4 regions of the Arthrobacter sp. alpha11c genome follow, and region 1 is predicted to be linked to each of the others. Evidence: riboswitches for the same ligand, from Rfam matches in the RefSeq annotation. Region 1 holds a riboswitch; each other region holds the start of a gene.
What was found. Region 1 has a riboswitch for cyclic di-AMP ahead of ACTAQJ_RS12750 (aggregation-promoting factor C-terminal-like domain-containing protein). Riboswitches for the same ligand answer to the same signal wherever they lie in the genome.
Positions count from the first base shown of each region.

Region 2: linked by a shared signal. The riboswitch ahead of ACTAQJ_RS18460 (hypothetical protein) and the one ahead of ACTAQJ_RS12750 (aggregation-promoting factor C-terminal-like domain-containing protein) in region 1 are both predicted to bind cyclic di-AMP.
Region 3: linked by a shared signal. The riboswitch ahead of ACTAQJ_RS14960 (NlpC/P60 family protein) and the one ahead of ACTAQJ_RS12750 (aggregation-promoting factor C-terminal-like domain-containing protein) in region 1 are both predicted to bind cyclic di-AMP.
Region 4: linked by a shared signal. The riboswitch ahead of ACTAQJ_RS11775 (C40 family peptidase) and the one ahead of ACTAQJ_RS12750 (aggregation-promoting factor C-terminal-like domain-containing protein) in region 1 are both predicted to bind cyclic di-AMP.

Region 1 covers NZ_CP196747.1:2,822,722-2,826,366, reverse strand. The annotation lists gene ACTAQJ_RS12760 (pyridoxal phosphate-dependent decarboxylase family protein) at 1-708, shown strand, start outside; gene ACTAQJ_RS12755 (MerR family transcriptional regulator) at 720-1,478, opposite strand; gene ACTAQJ_RS12750 (aggregation-promoting factor C-terminal-like domain-containing protein) at 1,663-2,478, opposite strand; cyclic di-AMP (ydaO/yuaA leader) riboswitch at 2,484-2,641, opposite strand; gene ACTAQJ_RS12745 (sensor histidine kinase) at 2,776-3,645, opposite strand, start outside.
Region 2 covers NZ_CP196747.1:3,969,411-3,973,055, forward strand. The annotation lists gene ACTAQJ_RS18455 (AEC family transporter) at 1-216, shown strand, start outside; gene ACTAQJ_RS18460 (hypothetical protein) at 443-1,771, opposite strand; cyclic di-AMP (ydaO/yuaA leader) riboswitch at 1,774-1,924, opposite strand; gene ACTAQJ_RS18465 (hypothetical protein) at 2,054-2,287, opposite strand; gene ACTAQJ_RS18470 (ATP-dependent DNA ligase) at 2,335-3,402, shown strand; gene ACTAQJ_RS18475 (DUF6480 family protein) at 3,527-3,645, opposite strand, start outside.
Region 3 covers NZ_CP196747.1:3,271,415-3,275,059, reverse strand. The annotation lists gene ACTAQJ_RS14965 (copper resistance CopC family protein) at 55-678, shown strand; cyclic di-AMP (ydaO/yuaA leader) riboswitch at 853-1,021, shown strand; gene ACTAQJ_RS14960 (NlpC/P60 family protein) at 1,025-1,792, shown strand; gene ACTAQJ_RS14955 (FAD-binding protein) at 1,937-2,629, opposite strand; gene ACTAQJ_RS14950 (universal stress protein) at 3,058-3,645, shown strand, end outside.
Region 4 covers NZ_CP196747.1:2,602,537-2,606,181, reverse strand. The annotation lists cyclic di-AMP (ydaO/yuaA leader) riboswitch at 142-371, shown strand; gene ACTAQJ_RS11780 (M23 family metallopeptidase) at 378-1,208, shown strand; cyclic di-AMP (ydaO/yuaA leader) riboswitch at 1,354-1,517, shown strand; gene ACTAQJ_RS11775 (C40 family peptidase) at 1,522-2,250, shown strand; gene ACTAQJ_RS11770 (NlpC/P60 family protein) at 2,349-3,101, shown strand; gene ACTAQJ_RS11765 (HNH endonuclease) at 3,331-3,645, shown strand, end outside.

The DNA.
Region 1 (3,645 bases):
GTGTGCCTGCAGGCCGGCAACCTGCATTCCGGAGCGTTCGATCCGATGTCCGAAGCCATCACAGTAGCCCATGACCGCGAGGCCTGGGTGCATGTGGATGGCGCATTTGGGTTGTGGGCGGCGGTCAGCCCGAACCTGCGCGGGCGGCTGGCCGGAGTAGAGGCGGCCGATTCGTGGGCCACCGATGCCCACAAAACATTGAACGTCCCGTACGACTGTGGCTTGGCCATCGTGTCCCGGCCGGAAGCTCTGAGACGGGCCTTCAGCATCCATACGAGCTACCTCATTGCAACGGAGACCGGACTGGGCGATCCGTTCGACAAAGTTCCGGAACTGTCCCGCCGAGCCCGGGGCATCCCGGTGTGGGCTGCCCTCCGACAGTTGGGCCGGTCCGGAGTCATTGCCATGGTGGACAGGCTTGCGGCTAACGCCCGCGCGTTGGCGGAGGGCCTGGCGGAGATCCCGGGTGTGGAGATCCTGAACGACGTCGTTTTCACCCAAGTATCGGTCTCCTTCGGCAGTGATGACCGCACGCACCGGGTGACTCAGCGGCTCATGGCCGAAGGGATCGTGTGGATGTCGGGTTCCTCATGGCGAGGACGTGACATCCTCCGGATTTCGGTGAGCAACTGGTCCACCGACGCAGGTGACGTCGCTGCCTCCATCGCAGCCGTTAGAGGTGCGGCAGAGGCCGAACCGGAAGCATAGGGCCGTCTCGCTTACAAAGCCGAGCGCGCCTTTTCCAGGTAGGCCATCAGCCCGGCCAACTGCTCAGCGCTCCAGGGCAGTCCCGCGCTGATGGCCTTGCTGTTTTCCTGCCAGGCTGCACGCGCTGCGGCTTTGGTGTCCTCACTGGAGTGGAACATTGAACCGATGCCGTCCCATGAGCGTACCCATTCGTGGACGGAGGGGTCGGTGACGGGCGTCTTGGCTTGGACGTGTGCCAGTCCTTCTTCCACAAGGGCAGCCCACTGCTGCTTGGCGGCTTCGACTTTTTCTGCGCCGAGTTCTTCCCGCTTGTCCGCGAGTTGCTGGCGTTGTTCGGCTGTGAAGTTGTTTTCGAGCACGGTAATCATCTCCAACGTTGACATGAATTGTTCAGGGGTGGGCATGGCGCGTCCGTCCATGCGTGACAACAGCTCGCCCAAACGGTTTTGGAGCGCTTGGAGTTGCCGGGCGTGCTCCTGCACATGGACCAGCTGCTGTTGGAGGAGGCCTCGAAGGGACTCCAGATCATCCTCCGGGGTTTGCAGCGCTTTGCCGATGGCCGCGAGCGGAAGGCCCAGCATCTGAAGCGATCTGATCCGGTATAGCCGGCGAAGGTCGCCCTCCGAATACCGGCGATGACCGGACGCTGTCCTTTGGCTTGCGGACAGCAGCCCGATCTCGTCGTAGTGGTGGAGCGTCCGCACGCTGACGCCACACGCTGTGGCCAGCTCACCGATGCTCCACGGTCCGGATCCTCTTGTTCCCGTCATGAGCACAACGCTAAGTCCTGACGTAACGTCAGGTGCAAGTCGTCGTCACCTGAACGCGAAAACCGCCCCGGTTCCCGCCGTTAGCTGCAGTAATCACTGCTGCGACGGCGGAAAACGGGGCGGTAATCAGGCCCTGCACGTTTGAGCCCGCTGGGGTGGGCTCAAACCTGCCTATTGAGTTGGCTTAGTACCAGTTGTTGGCCAGGTGGAAGGCGAGGGCTGCCGAGGGGGAGCCGTAGCGTTCCTTGATGTAGTTCAGGCCCCACTTGATCTGGGTCTGGTAGTTGGTCTCCCAGTCAGCGCCGGCAGTTGCCATCTTGGAAGCCGGCAGGGACTGCACGATTCCGTAGGCACCACTGGACGCGTTGGTCGCCGTGGTCCGCCAGTTGGATTCCTTCTCCCACAGGGTGTTCAAGGCAGTCATTTCGCCCGGACCCCAGCCGTAGTTGGCGAGGATGCTGGCGGCGTATGCCTTGGCAGCAGCGGGATCGTCCACGGCCTTGGGAGCTGCGGCAGCGGCCGCGGCTGCAGCGGCGGCGGCATCGGCAGCCTGCTTGGCGGCTGCATCAGCGGCAGCCTTCTCGGCGGCGGCCTGTGCGGCAGCAGCCTGGTCGGCGGCGGCTTTCTCGGCCGCAGCCTTCTCGGCAGCAGCTGCTTGTGCGGCGGCAGCTTGGTCTGCGGCAGCCCTGTCGGCTGCGCCCTTCTTGGCAGCGGCATCCAAAGAAGCAGAAATTTCCGCTGATTTGTTGCTGATCTGGGCGGTAGCCTGCGTCTCGGACGCCTGGCTCGTTTCGGGGAGATTGAATGCGGCGTTTGCGGCCTGGCCGAGCGATGCGACGCCCAATGCTGCGGCAACGACTCCTGCAACAACGGACATTCGTTGCCCGGTCTTGCCGCGGCGTGCAGCGTTCTTCAGAACGGTTTGCGACTTCGTCAGGGGAGCATTGTGTTCGTCACGGTGACGCGCGGAAGGGCGCGTCTGATCGTTGAATTCAGACATGTGTGATTACCTCTCAGCGCCTGCGGAGTTAGCTGTCGGGTTCGGATGAGGTCATCCGGCCGCGCGCGTAGCTGCGGCTTCACCCCAAGGGCAAGGAAAGTACTGTGCCCGGAGACTCTGGGTCCCCCGTCTCTGCCTCGAATGAGAACGGAACTCCGGGAAGTGGCAGAGCTCGGCGCATCCCGGGTGTGGGCCAGTTAGGGGCGACCCACCCTTTCGAAGGTACAGGAGGTTTCGGCTTAAGTCACATTTGGGTAACAGAGATCACGTTCACGGCGCGTCATGTTGCCTGATTCGTTATATGCGTTCGTTCGAAGCTGTGGGGAAGCGAAGAGCGAATTCCGTGCGTCCCGGCTGGGACGTTACTTCCACACTTCCGCCATGCGCCTGGACGATGGATTCGACGATTGACAAGCCCAATCCGGAGGTTCCTTCCGAGCCTGATCTCGCCGCGTCAGCCCGGGCAAAACGCGAGAAAATACGGCCTTGGAACCCAAGAGGAATACCAGGCCCGTTGTCAGTGACCGTGACCACCGCGCTACCGTCCGCGGAAAGCGTGACGCCTGTGACCACCGTGGTACCTGGATCGGTGTGCTTGCGGGCGTTGGAGAGCAGATTGGCCAACACCTGATGCAGCTGGGTTGCGTCCCCGCGCACCGTAATGGGCTCGTCAGGGAGTTGGAGCTTCCAGATGTGGTCCGGTGCCATCACCTTTTCGTCGCTGACGGTCTCGATCACCAGCTGCGTCAGGTCCACATCCGTGACCTTCAGCGGCTGGCCTTCGTCCAGGCGAGCCAGCAGCAACAGGTCCTCCACAAGCGTGGTCATGCGTTCAGACTGGCTCTGGACCCGTGCCAGCGACTTCCTGCCGTCATCCGTGAAGTTCTCCGTCATACGAAGCAGCTCGGTGTATCCGCGGATGGCGGTCAGCGGCGTCCGGAGTTCGTGGGAGGCATCGGCAACAAACTGCCGGACCTTGGTTTCGCTCTCCTGACGGGCTTCCAGGGCCCTGGAAACGTTGTTGAGCATTTGGTTTAAAGCGTGGCCAACGCTGCCCACTTCAGTTCCAGGATGGGAGGCCGACGGCGGTACGCGCACCGCGAGTGCCACCTCACCGGCGTCGAGGGGAAGGCGCGATACTTTGGTTGCAACCTCCGAGAGTTGCTC
Region 2 (3,645 bases), 1.1 Mb from region 1:
CCCGTGGTGGTCTGGGTGTTGGGGCGCTTTGTGTTCGGGTTGGAGGGTCAGCACCTCTTGGCCAGCGTCATCCTGGCCGCACTTCCAACCGCCCAGAATGTCTTCCTTTTCGCTTCTCCCTACGGACGCGGAATGACAATGGCCAGGGACGTCATCCTCTGCACAACCGTGCTTTGCATAGTGGCGTTGGTTGTGGTGGCGTGGCTGCTTGGCTAGAAGCGATCCATACCAGGGACAAGCGGCGCACGGAACAAGATGAGGCAGGCACCTGGGTGCCTGCCTCATCTCGTTGCAGTGATTTCTTGTTGCCGTGATTCCTAGGCCCGACGCAACCGTTGGCAGCTCCAACGGCCCATCCGATGACGGAAGGTGGCAGTGCGGCTGCTGCTGCAGTACCGGCCGTGCCATCCGACGTGCTTGCTGGTCCTGGGAAGTTGCGTGCTCACTTCAAAATCCCCGTCGCGCCGTCGAGTATGCCGTCCAGGTCCAGTGCTGAACCACTGGACGGCGTGGTGCTGGGGCTCCCGGTCGGCTTTGGCTTTGGCGCCGGAGTCTGTGTTGGAGTAGGCGCCGGAGTGACGGTGGGCGTCGGCGTCGTCGTGGCAGGTGGGGTGGTAACCGTGTCCGACGGAACCGGGCTCGGGGCCGGCTGGGTTGGGACAGGAGTTGTCACGCCCGGCACAGGAACAACAGCGGACGGGACTGCCGAAGGGACCCAAACAGGATCCGCGAGTGAAACTTGCGGAGTAGGAATGGACGACGCCGATCCCTGAGCGGGTGCCTCTTCTGACGACTGCGTTGCAACAGTTGCCGGCTGTCCGGCCTCGCTGCTGGCCGACGAAGCAGAGGTACTGGAGTAGGACGAGCTGGGCGCAGGGGCGGCCGAAGTTGACTGCCTGCTGTCGCCACCTGTCTTTGCGTCACTGGCTTCCTGGGCCGGTGCTTCCTTCCCGAAGAAGGGAAGCTCGAAGGCCTGGCTCATGGTGCCAACGGTCAATACCAAGCCCAATGCTCCAGCGACAACTGCCATGCGCTGGCCCATTGTCTTGACCGAGGCGGCCTTGGTGAGGACGGCGTGTGGTTCGTGGCTGAAGGACGACGCTCCGAAAGCAGGGGCGACGCTTGCCGAGGACTGGACAGCCGTTGTCGCGGAAGGGGCTGTTCCGCTCTCGGATTCTTGGGCGCGAAGGGCTTTCCGGCTTGCGAGACCAGCGGCGGCGGTCGCGGCTGCGGCGAGCTGGGCAGGGCTCTTCGCCGGAACGATCGGAATGGCAGCGGTAGCGGGGTCCGGTTCGTGCGCGGCGGGGGTGGGTGCAGCGGCGGGCGTGGGCGCCTGAACGATCGGGATAGCAGCGGTGGCAGGCTCGGGATCCGTAGCCGGTTCGGGAGCGACCGGTTCGCGCGCCGGAACAGCTGGAATCGCAGCAGTCGCCGGCTCCAGGGGAGCAGAAACTACCGCAGCAGAATCCGCCGCAGCAGAGTCCGCCGGTGCTGTTTCTGCTGGAGCAGTTTTAGCCGGAGCTGACTCAGCAGAAATAACTGCCTGCGCTGCCCGTTCACGCTCTGCCGCGCGAGCGGCCGCGCGCGTGGTGGGTGCCGCAGGGGCGGGAGCAGGAGCGGTGGTGGGTTCCGGCGTCGTGCCTATTAAACCCGCTTCTGCTTCTGGCGTGCTGGTGGAGGATCCGCTGGGTTGGGCCCGACGGCGTCCGGTTGGCTGGGTACGCTCGCGCGCTATTTGGGCGCGGCGCGGCTGATCCATGGTTGGGGACATGGTGGTTGCCTCTCAACGCCTGCGAGGTTAGCTGTCGGGTTCGGACGAGGCCGTCCGGCCGCGCAAGGCGGCTTCACCCCAAGGGCCTATGAAAAATCAGGCCCGGGAACTCTGGGTCCCCCGTCTCTGCCGCGAGTCTGGCGGATTCCGGTTTGCGGCAGAGCTCGGCGTCAACCCGGAAGCGGCCCAGCGGAGATACGGGTCGCTCTTAGACCGTACATGAGCGCCATAGTAAAGTCACATTAATGTAACGGGCGGGACGCCTTCCAGCGCGAAGGTGCGTTAGGACTTAGGCTCCGGGGCCGGAGCCGGGGCTGGCAGCTCGTGCTGGATCCTTTGGACTTGGTGTGCGTAATGGGTCTCGGGTCGGAAAATTTCGTCCGCCACACCCAGCATCCCACCCGTGGCGCCGCGCCGGGCTTTCCCCTTGCTGTTCTGGCGGGAGACCCAGAACCAAAGGGCCGCAATGAGGGCAGGTGCTGCCAGTACTGCCACTAGAACGGCCAAGATATCCATGGCCCAAGACTAGCTTCCGCCGCGAGCGGCAGGTAGAACATAGTCGTATGGACCTCCCAGTGATGCCGCCCATTTCGCCCATGCTTGCCAAGTCCGTTCCTTCGATCCCTGATGTAGGCCATTTTGAGCCAAAGTGGGACGGGTTCAGGACCATCGTTTTCAAAGACGGGGATGAGATCATCCTGGGCAGCCGCAACGAACGTCCCATGACTCGGTATTTCCCTGAACTGGTGGAAGCGCTGAAGAAGAACCTCCCGGACAAATGCGTGATCGACGGCGAAATCGTCCTCATAGCTGACAACAGGCTCGACTTCGAGGGCCTTCAGCAGCGCATCCATCCTGCCGATAGCCGTGTGCGGATGCTTGCCGAGAGCACCCCGTCCTCCTTCATCGGATTCGACATCCTCGCGCTGGGAGACGAGAACCTCATGGACAAGCCGTTTTCCGAGCGTCGGGCCACCTTGGAGAAGGCACTGGCCAAGGCTGAGGCGCCCGTCTACGTAACGCCGGCGGTGACCGAACTCGATCAAGCACAGGAGTGGTTCGTGCAGCTGGAAGGTGCTGGGCTCGACGGTATACTTTCCAAACCGCTGGAGGGGACGTACCAGCCGAATAAGCGCGTCATGTTCAAAACCAAGCACGAACGGACCGCGGACTGCGTGGTGGCTGGATTCCGCTGGCACAAGACGGGAAAGGTTGTCGGGTCGATGCTGCTTGGGCTGTATAACGACGCCGGTCAGCTGCAGCACGTGGGGGTGGTGGCGTCATTTCCCATGGCCAAGCGCGAAAGCCTGGTGGCCGAACTTGAGCCGTACCAGACGGAATTCAGCGAACATCCTTGGGGCCAGTGGGCCGATCAAGGAGATGCGGCAGCAACGGGTTCCCGAATGCCGGGTGCGCAGAGCCGGTGGAGCGCAGGCAAGGACTTCTCCTTTGTTCCCCTCCGGCCCGAGCTCGTCATCGAGGTTGCCTACGACTACATGGAAGGCGACCGGTTCCGGCACACCACCCAGTTTCGTCGGTGGCGGCCGGACCGGACTCCGGAGAGCTGCACCTACTCGCAACTGGACGAACCCGCTGATTACGACCTCGGGGAGATCCTGAGGCTGCCGTAGCCTTGGTTGCTCCTCAGGTGTGGTTCTACGTTGTTGAGCCGCTGTTACGTTGTTGGACCGCTAATACGTTGTTGGACCGCTAATACGTTGTTGCCCAACAACGTATTAGCGGTTTGGCGACGAGCTACTCTTCGTGCCCCTGGTCGCTGCTCATGCTGCCCTCCGCCGGTGGGGTTTCGCCCGGAGGTACGCCGCCCCCAGGCTCGAGTCCCGTGACGTTGCCGTCCAGGGGATCAGGGTTGG
Region 3 (3,645 bases), 450 kb from region 1:
GTTGGGACGATTCGCCTAGTCTGTAAGGAAGCCAACACTAGGAGAAACCGCCCCATGCGTACCAGCCGCCCGCTTCTGGCCGCCGTCGTAGCCGCTCTCGCTTTCGCTTCCGCGTTGCTGCTGGGAGTCGCTCCGGCCTCCGCGCATGACGTCGCCGAATCAACAACTCCGGCCAACGGTGCCAGGGTGGCTGAAGTGCCGGCGTCGGTGTCCATCACGTTCAACAACCGGCCGCTTGCCATCGGTTCGGGCGTGACTGTCACCGCTGGGGGCGAAAACTGGGCAGATGGCGCAGTGGAAATCATCGACAACATGGCTGTCCAGAAGCTGCGCCCGGGCGCTCCAGCCGGGGAATACACGGTGGTGTGGCGCGTGGTCAGTTCAGACTCCCACCCGATCGAGGGAACCTTCAAGTTCACAGTTTCCGGGACAAGCACGACGACGGCGAGCGGCTCAGCAGGCGCCTCCCCCTCGGCTTCGGCTGCTGTTCCGACGGCGGGCACAGCAGCCCCCGGTACGGAAAATACTGAGCCGGCTCCGGCAGCTTCCCAACCCTTCCCCTGGAGCATCGTTGGCCTCGCTGTGGTGGCGATCGGTCTCGTGATCTTCCTCGCTGTTACAGCCCGCAAGAAACTAGCGGCTCCCAACGACGCGGATGACGAAAATTCCCCGGAATAGCAGGGTTTTCTACATACTTGCGAAGATCTCGAAATGGTCACCACGACACGCCAAAACTGAACTTCTCGTTACGTAAATGTGACTTTGAGGTGATCTTCCCGTACGGTTGTACCTGTGCCTGTTCCACGTAACGGGCATTTCCGGGCTGATTGCCTAGCTCTGCCGCAGTCCGGAATCCGTTCGCAGACAAACCTACGGCAGAGACGGGGAACCCATTTTGGCCCGCTTTAAGAGCGCGCCTTGGGGTGAAGTCACGAAGCTTCCGCTGCACAGCGGGGGATAGTGGCCGGGTGACTCCCATCCGAATCCGACAGCTAACCTCGCAGGCATCGGGAGAGGCTCTTTCATGTCTTCACGCATTCTTCGCGGCCGTCGTAAGGCGGACAGCGTACGTCCTAATCCGTTCATCTCCATCTCCAAGGCTGTTGCCAGCAACGCATCCGGCGCAGGTCGCCAAGCCGCTGTCATCGCAGCAGCTTCAGGCCTCGTCCTGACGGGTTCCATCGCTGCCCACGCTGCAGAGACCCCCGTTCAGCGCGACTCCAGCCCTGCTACTGTCGCCGAGACCGTCACTGAGGGTCCCACCAAGGTTGTTACGGCCGCATCCACGGCCACCATCAACTTCGAGCGCCCCGCGGTTGCTTCCGTAGCGGCTCCCGTTATTGAAAAGCCGGCCCCCGTTGCTCCGGCCCCGGTTGCCAAGAAGGCCGCAACGGCTACCGTCCAGGCCGCTGCAACCACCACGGCTACCGCTCCGGTGGCAGCCGCGCCTGCTGCTGCAGCTCCGGCTGTTGGTGGCGTCAACGCCGCTATGGTCGCCTCGGCTTACGCCCAGATCGGCATCGTGCAGGACTGCACCGCCATGGTGGAAAGGGCCCTCGGCTCCGCAGGCATCCCGGTTGGCGACCTCGCACCCATGCAGTTCCTGAACTACGGCAAGGTTGTCAGCGACCCCCAGCCCGGCGACATGATCGTCCAGTCCGGCCACGTTGCCATCTACATCGGCAACGGCCAGGCCATCAGCGGTGGCATCAACGGCAACCAGACGGGCATCCACCCGATCAGCTGGCTCACCGCAACCGGCCCCATCACGTACGTACGCGCTGGCGCCTAAGCATCACGCTCCAACTCAAAGGCCGGTGCCTTCGAGGACTAACGTCTTCGGGGGTACCGGCCTTCTGAGTTAACTTTTGTTCGTTTTAGGAACAGGGTCCGGTTTGCTCGACGGTTTCTCAGCCGAGTTTCCAGGCAAGGGGTTCTAGGCGAGGGCGATGCCGGGCCCGGCCGGGAGGGCAACCTTGGATGAGATCGCTTGCCCCACTGCCTTGGCTTGCCGTAGTACTTCCTTGGGCGTGGGTGTAATAAGTTCCCCAACGCCCACCAAGTGCATCCCGACGGCACGCATGGCTGTCACAAGGTTCTGGCCTATGGCGATTCCCAGGTCGGCAAGCATTCGGCGCAGTTGGCTCTGGGCACAGCGCGTCACCACGATGTGGTCTGCCAGGAGAACTCCGCTGGCTGTATGCACGGCCCATTGCCGTGGGGTGGATTCAAGGGGGCCATAAACGCTCAGCCCAGCCTTCATTCCGGCTGTGTTCAGGCTCGCGACGGGCCCATATCCAAGCTGCAAGGACGAGTCGCCACCCAGGAAGTCCAGACGAACAGCGCGTGTGGTGGTGCGGACATCCAGGTGATGGCTGGCGGCGTAGTTGCGCAAATGGCGCAGGATCTCGTTGCGTTCCTGCATTGCCGCGGGGTCTGCTGCGTCGCAGCGCTGAAGCATTCCCGTGTGGACAACTGGTCCGGTGGTCGATAAAGCGCCAAAGCCATCCAGCACGATGGAACCTACGCCATAGCGGCTGAGCTCGCTGGCAACAGCCAGACCGGAGAGACCGGTGCCGATCACCACGGTAGTTGTCCGTTCCGTGACGGAATCAGGAGTGAGTGACACTGCTTGGGTTCCTCCTTGACGTGTGTGCCTTTCGGCAGCGCGTGGGATCGCGTCCGAGTTCCCCAAGCGGCCGCAAATAAATGGCCGGGTTGTGTCCTAGGACACTTTTGCCGGCCATTCGGTGACTCGAACACTACCGAACTTTTTCTGCCATGGATAGCCTCCGCGACAGCGTGTTTTGGATGTTCATCCGCAGCGCAATCCGGAGAGCGGTGAGCGTGCCGAAAACCGAGCCCGGACCGTTATCCACATAGCCCATAGTCGCCTTGATTCGGCATTGCCAACCGAGAATAGTGGGCATTGGAAGGAGAACCCCGCGGGTTTCTTCGGCCCCGGCTATTGGTTGCACACCAGCAAGGGAACACCGGTACGGAGAACCTCTGGCAGAATGGCCGGAACATCAAGCAGTAGGTGGAGAGGCGGGCCCCATGGACCAGCACGGCAGACACATTGAAGAACCACGGGACGGCGAGGACCAGGCTGTGACGCCTGGCGGAATCGTCGTCGGAGTGGACGGTTCCGAGCATGGTCAATGCGCCCTTGTATGGGCTGCGCGTGAGGCGGAACGGCGCCAACTTCCCCTGCATATAGTCACGGCTTATTCGGTGCCCATCTTCGCAGCATCCGGCCTCGACGGCGGATACGCCACTGTGGACGATTCCGTGATCCGCGAGGGCGCGGAAGCAATCGTCAAGCAGGCCATGGACAAGGTCTCGAGTTACAACATTGACGTCGATGCTTCAGTGGAGAATGGCGATGCCGCGGGTGTCCTCCTTGACCTCTCTGCGAACGCTGCACTCCTGGTGTTCGGTAGCCGTGGCCGTGGTGGCTTCGTCGGGCGTCTCCTTGGTTCGGTCAGCAGCGCGCTGCCGGCCCACGCCAAATGCCCCACCGTAACGGTCCCGCTGTATTGCGCCGACCGTTTGGGCGAGAACACCGAGGACAAGCACATCAAGGCTGAGCACGCCAAGGCCGGGCCACGCACGGTGGAAAACATCGTCGCCGTGGGTGTGGAC
Region 4 (3,645 bases), 220 kb from region 1:
GTGACCTGCGGATTTCCGCGACTGATGATATGGGGGCCACCCACAACACGGTCGTTTGGAAAGATAACGAATTTATTACTGCGGGCTTTAATCACCTATAGTTATCTACTAGCGCCGATACCAAAGCGTTACCTGATCTGGAGCCGAGCTCTGCCAGCAGATCAGGTGTGTCATCAACTACTGGCAGAGGCGGGGGAACCACAAGCGGCTGCCTAAAGAAGCAGCCTTGGGGTGAAGTCCGCAGCAGAAGTGCCTACTAACGCAAGTCCTCCCGGGGATACCTGTGTGCCGTTTGCGCTTCGTGCGGACCGGGTCTTTGAACTCTCTGACCCGAATCCGACAGCTAACTTCGCAGGCTTTCCAGAGAGGAACAGAGTTTGACATCGCAGAACGTCAGGGGCCGCCGCCGCGCGTCCGGCCCCGCTGCTGAGCTACGGCCAGCCCGCGCCGCAATGGAGATCCGGCCACGCGACACCCCGCGTCAGGTGCGCCGCCGTAAGAGCCCGTTGCGCCAGGTAGCCGACTTCGCCGCAGCCAGTGGTGTCGGGCAGAAGGCCGGTGTCGCGCTTGCCGCCACCGGACTTGCCCTGACTGTAGGCCTGCCTGCCACAAGCCCCGTCATGGCCACGTCCGAGTCCGGACAGGCCGAGGCGGCCCTCTCCGTGCCCGGTGGCAGCCAACCGGAAGTTTCTGCAGCAGCCTCTGCCAAAATTGATTTCAGTCGTGCAGCAGTCGCTACCGCCGCTGATCCTGACGGCAAGCTCAAGCAGTTGCTGAGCGCCCAGTCAGCGGGGAGCATCCAGCGCGCCTCCTCACTTGGCACCTTGGGAAGTCCGCTGGACAAGCTGGTCACGGCATCACCGTTTGGCTACCGTGTCAGCCCCCTTACCGGCGGCACCGGTGACTTCCACCGTGGCCAGGACTTCGTGGCCCAGTGCGGAACCGCCGTTCACGCGGCGGCCGCAGGCAAGGTCACGTTCGCTGGGTGGCATGAGTACGGCGGAGGCAACCGCGTGGTGATTGATCACGGCAACGGCCTCGAGACCACGTATAACCACCTGTCGTCCTTCAACGTCAAAGTGGGACAGACTGTCAGCCGCGGCGATACGGTCGCGCTGAGTGGCACCACAGGAGCTTCTACGGGCTGCCACCTCCACTTCGAGGTCCAGGTAAACGGCGAGGTCGTAGATCCCATGGGCTGGCTCTGAGCCAGTTGATGGTTGCCTCTCGCATCCATGACACGCCCCGTGACCTGAATGTGACATTCACGAACATCTGTTGTACCGTCTAAAGCGCATCGGCTTTTTAGGGGGCCGATGCACTTGAGTGGATTGCCTAGCTCTGCCACCACTCGAGGTCCGTTCGCAAAAATCGTCTGGCAGGGGCGGGGGAACCAATTTTGGTCTTCGAGTCAGAAGACCTTGGGGTTAAGTCGCAAAAGCTTCCTTGAAGCCGCGCGGCCGGATGACTCCCATCCGAATCCGACAGCTCACCTCGCAGGCATTGGGAGAGGCTACCTTCGTGTCATCACGCACTACCCCTGCGCGCCATCGCGCCGAATTGGTTCGCACGAACCCGTTGAACACCCTTTCCAAGGCTGTCTCAACCAATGCAGGCACCGTAGGCCGCCAAGCCGCCGTTCTGGCCGCAGCCTCGGGGCTCGTTCTCAGCGTTGGACTCCCGGCCCAGGCCGCTGACACCGACGTTTCCAAGTCGGAATCCTCCAGCACCCAGCAGTTGGTCGCCACCGCAGTTGTTACCGCGGAGCCCACCGCAACCGTTTCCTTCGAGAGCCCCGTTGTGGCTACCAAGGAAGCTCCCAAGGTTCAGCGGGCCTCCCAGCGCACGGCAACCGAAGACCAAGCGAACGGCACCCTCGGTGCCCTGTCCTCCAAGGCCAAGGATGCCGCTTCAAGCGCGGCAGCCTCAGGACTTGCAGCAATTGCCTACACCGGCATCGGCCACCCCTACGTTTGGGGCGGCACTTCCCCCAACGGCTGGGACTGCTCCGGATTTACCCAGTGGGTTTACGCCCAGGCCGGCATCAGCATCCCCCGCGTCAATGCCTGGACGGTCATGACCCCCACCAGCACCCCTGCGCCTGGCGACCTCGTCGTGCAGAACGGCGGAGCCCACGTGGGCATCTACGTCGGTAACGGCATGATGATCAGCGCTTTGAACCCCAGCCAGGGCACGCTCCTGCACTCCGCGGCCTCCACCGGCACGTCCTCGTTCTACACCCTCCGCTAGAAAATCCCATTCGGGGTAAGCCAGCATGCCCCCCAAGTGCTGGCAGCCCATAACCCGCGTGCGACCCCACCGTGCGCGGATACGAAAAGAGAGTAATCATGACCAGTGCAAACAAGGTTGCACGGCATAGAGCTGAGGCCCCCAAGACCAGCTCACTTGCCGTCATTGCAAAGGCTGTCAGCGACAACGCCGGTGGCGTTGGCCGTCAGGCAGCAGTGATCGCAGCTGCGTCGGGCCTTGTCCTGACCAGCGGCGTTGCTGCAAATGCTGCGGACACCAACGTCCAGCGCGAATCTACGTCTGCGTCCACCCTTGACGTGCAGTCGGTTGCCCAGGCCACCATTGCTGCCGATTCCAGCGTTGCCATTTCCTACGAGCGCCCCGTGGTCAAGACTGTGGAAGCCCCCGCTCCCGTCGTCGAGAAGGCACCTGCCAAGGAAGCTCCGGCTGCCGGCGGCACCGCTACTTTGGCGGTCAACACTGATGCGTCCGCGGCCAAGGCGCCTGCTGCGTCCAGCGGCCTCGGTGCGGCTATCGCTGCAGCGGCCTACGCTCAGCTCGGCGTCACGCAGGACTGCACCATGCTGGTGACCAACTCGCTGGCCGCCGTCGGTATTCACTTCCACGATTGGCCGGCCGGCTACCTCTCCCTCGGCCGCACGGTCAGTGCAGCTGAAGCCCAGCCTGGCGATCTCGCTTACTATGCCAACGGTGGCTACGGCGGAATGGCACACATCGCTGTTTACGTCGGCAACGGCATGGCAGTCCACGGTGGATGGAACGGATCCACCACGGCACTGTTCAGCGTGAACGTTGGCTCCGGCCCCGTTTTCATCCGCGTCAACGGCTGATCAAATACTCCACGGAACACCCCGCAGGCTCAGGCCGGCGGGGTGTTCCGCTTTAACCACGGGGTGTCCCGCACATGAACTTTCGCCAACACCGCAGGTGAAACGGCGGAAAAATTCGTTGATATGGCATATAAGTGCTTACCCTTGTGTTGTCGATCCACAGCCCGTACAAGCAGAGGGCAGCCGGCCCTCGTGCCCCTGACGGGTGCGGCCGTGAAGAGGTACGTGCATGCGCACACTCGTTCTGAATGCTGGATATGAACCGCTGGCGGTAGTAACCTTCCGCCGGGCGCTGGTCCTTGTGCTGACTGGAAAAGCTAGCGTGGTGGCCGAAGACGACGAGCCTGTCGTCGGGCCACAGGAGGTTCTCGGAAGACCATCCGTGATTCTTCTCAATCGCTACATCCGGCCCCGGTACAACAGGATCACTGCCGTGAGCCGCCGCGGGGTACTCCGCCGCGACGGCCATCGCTGCGCCTATTGCGGGAAAACAGCCCACACCATAGACCACGTCCACCCCAAATCCAGGGGCGGCGCGGATTCC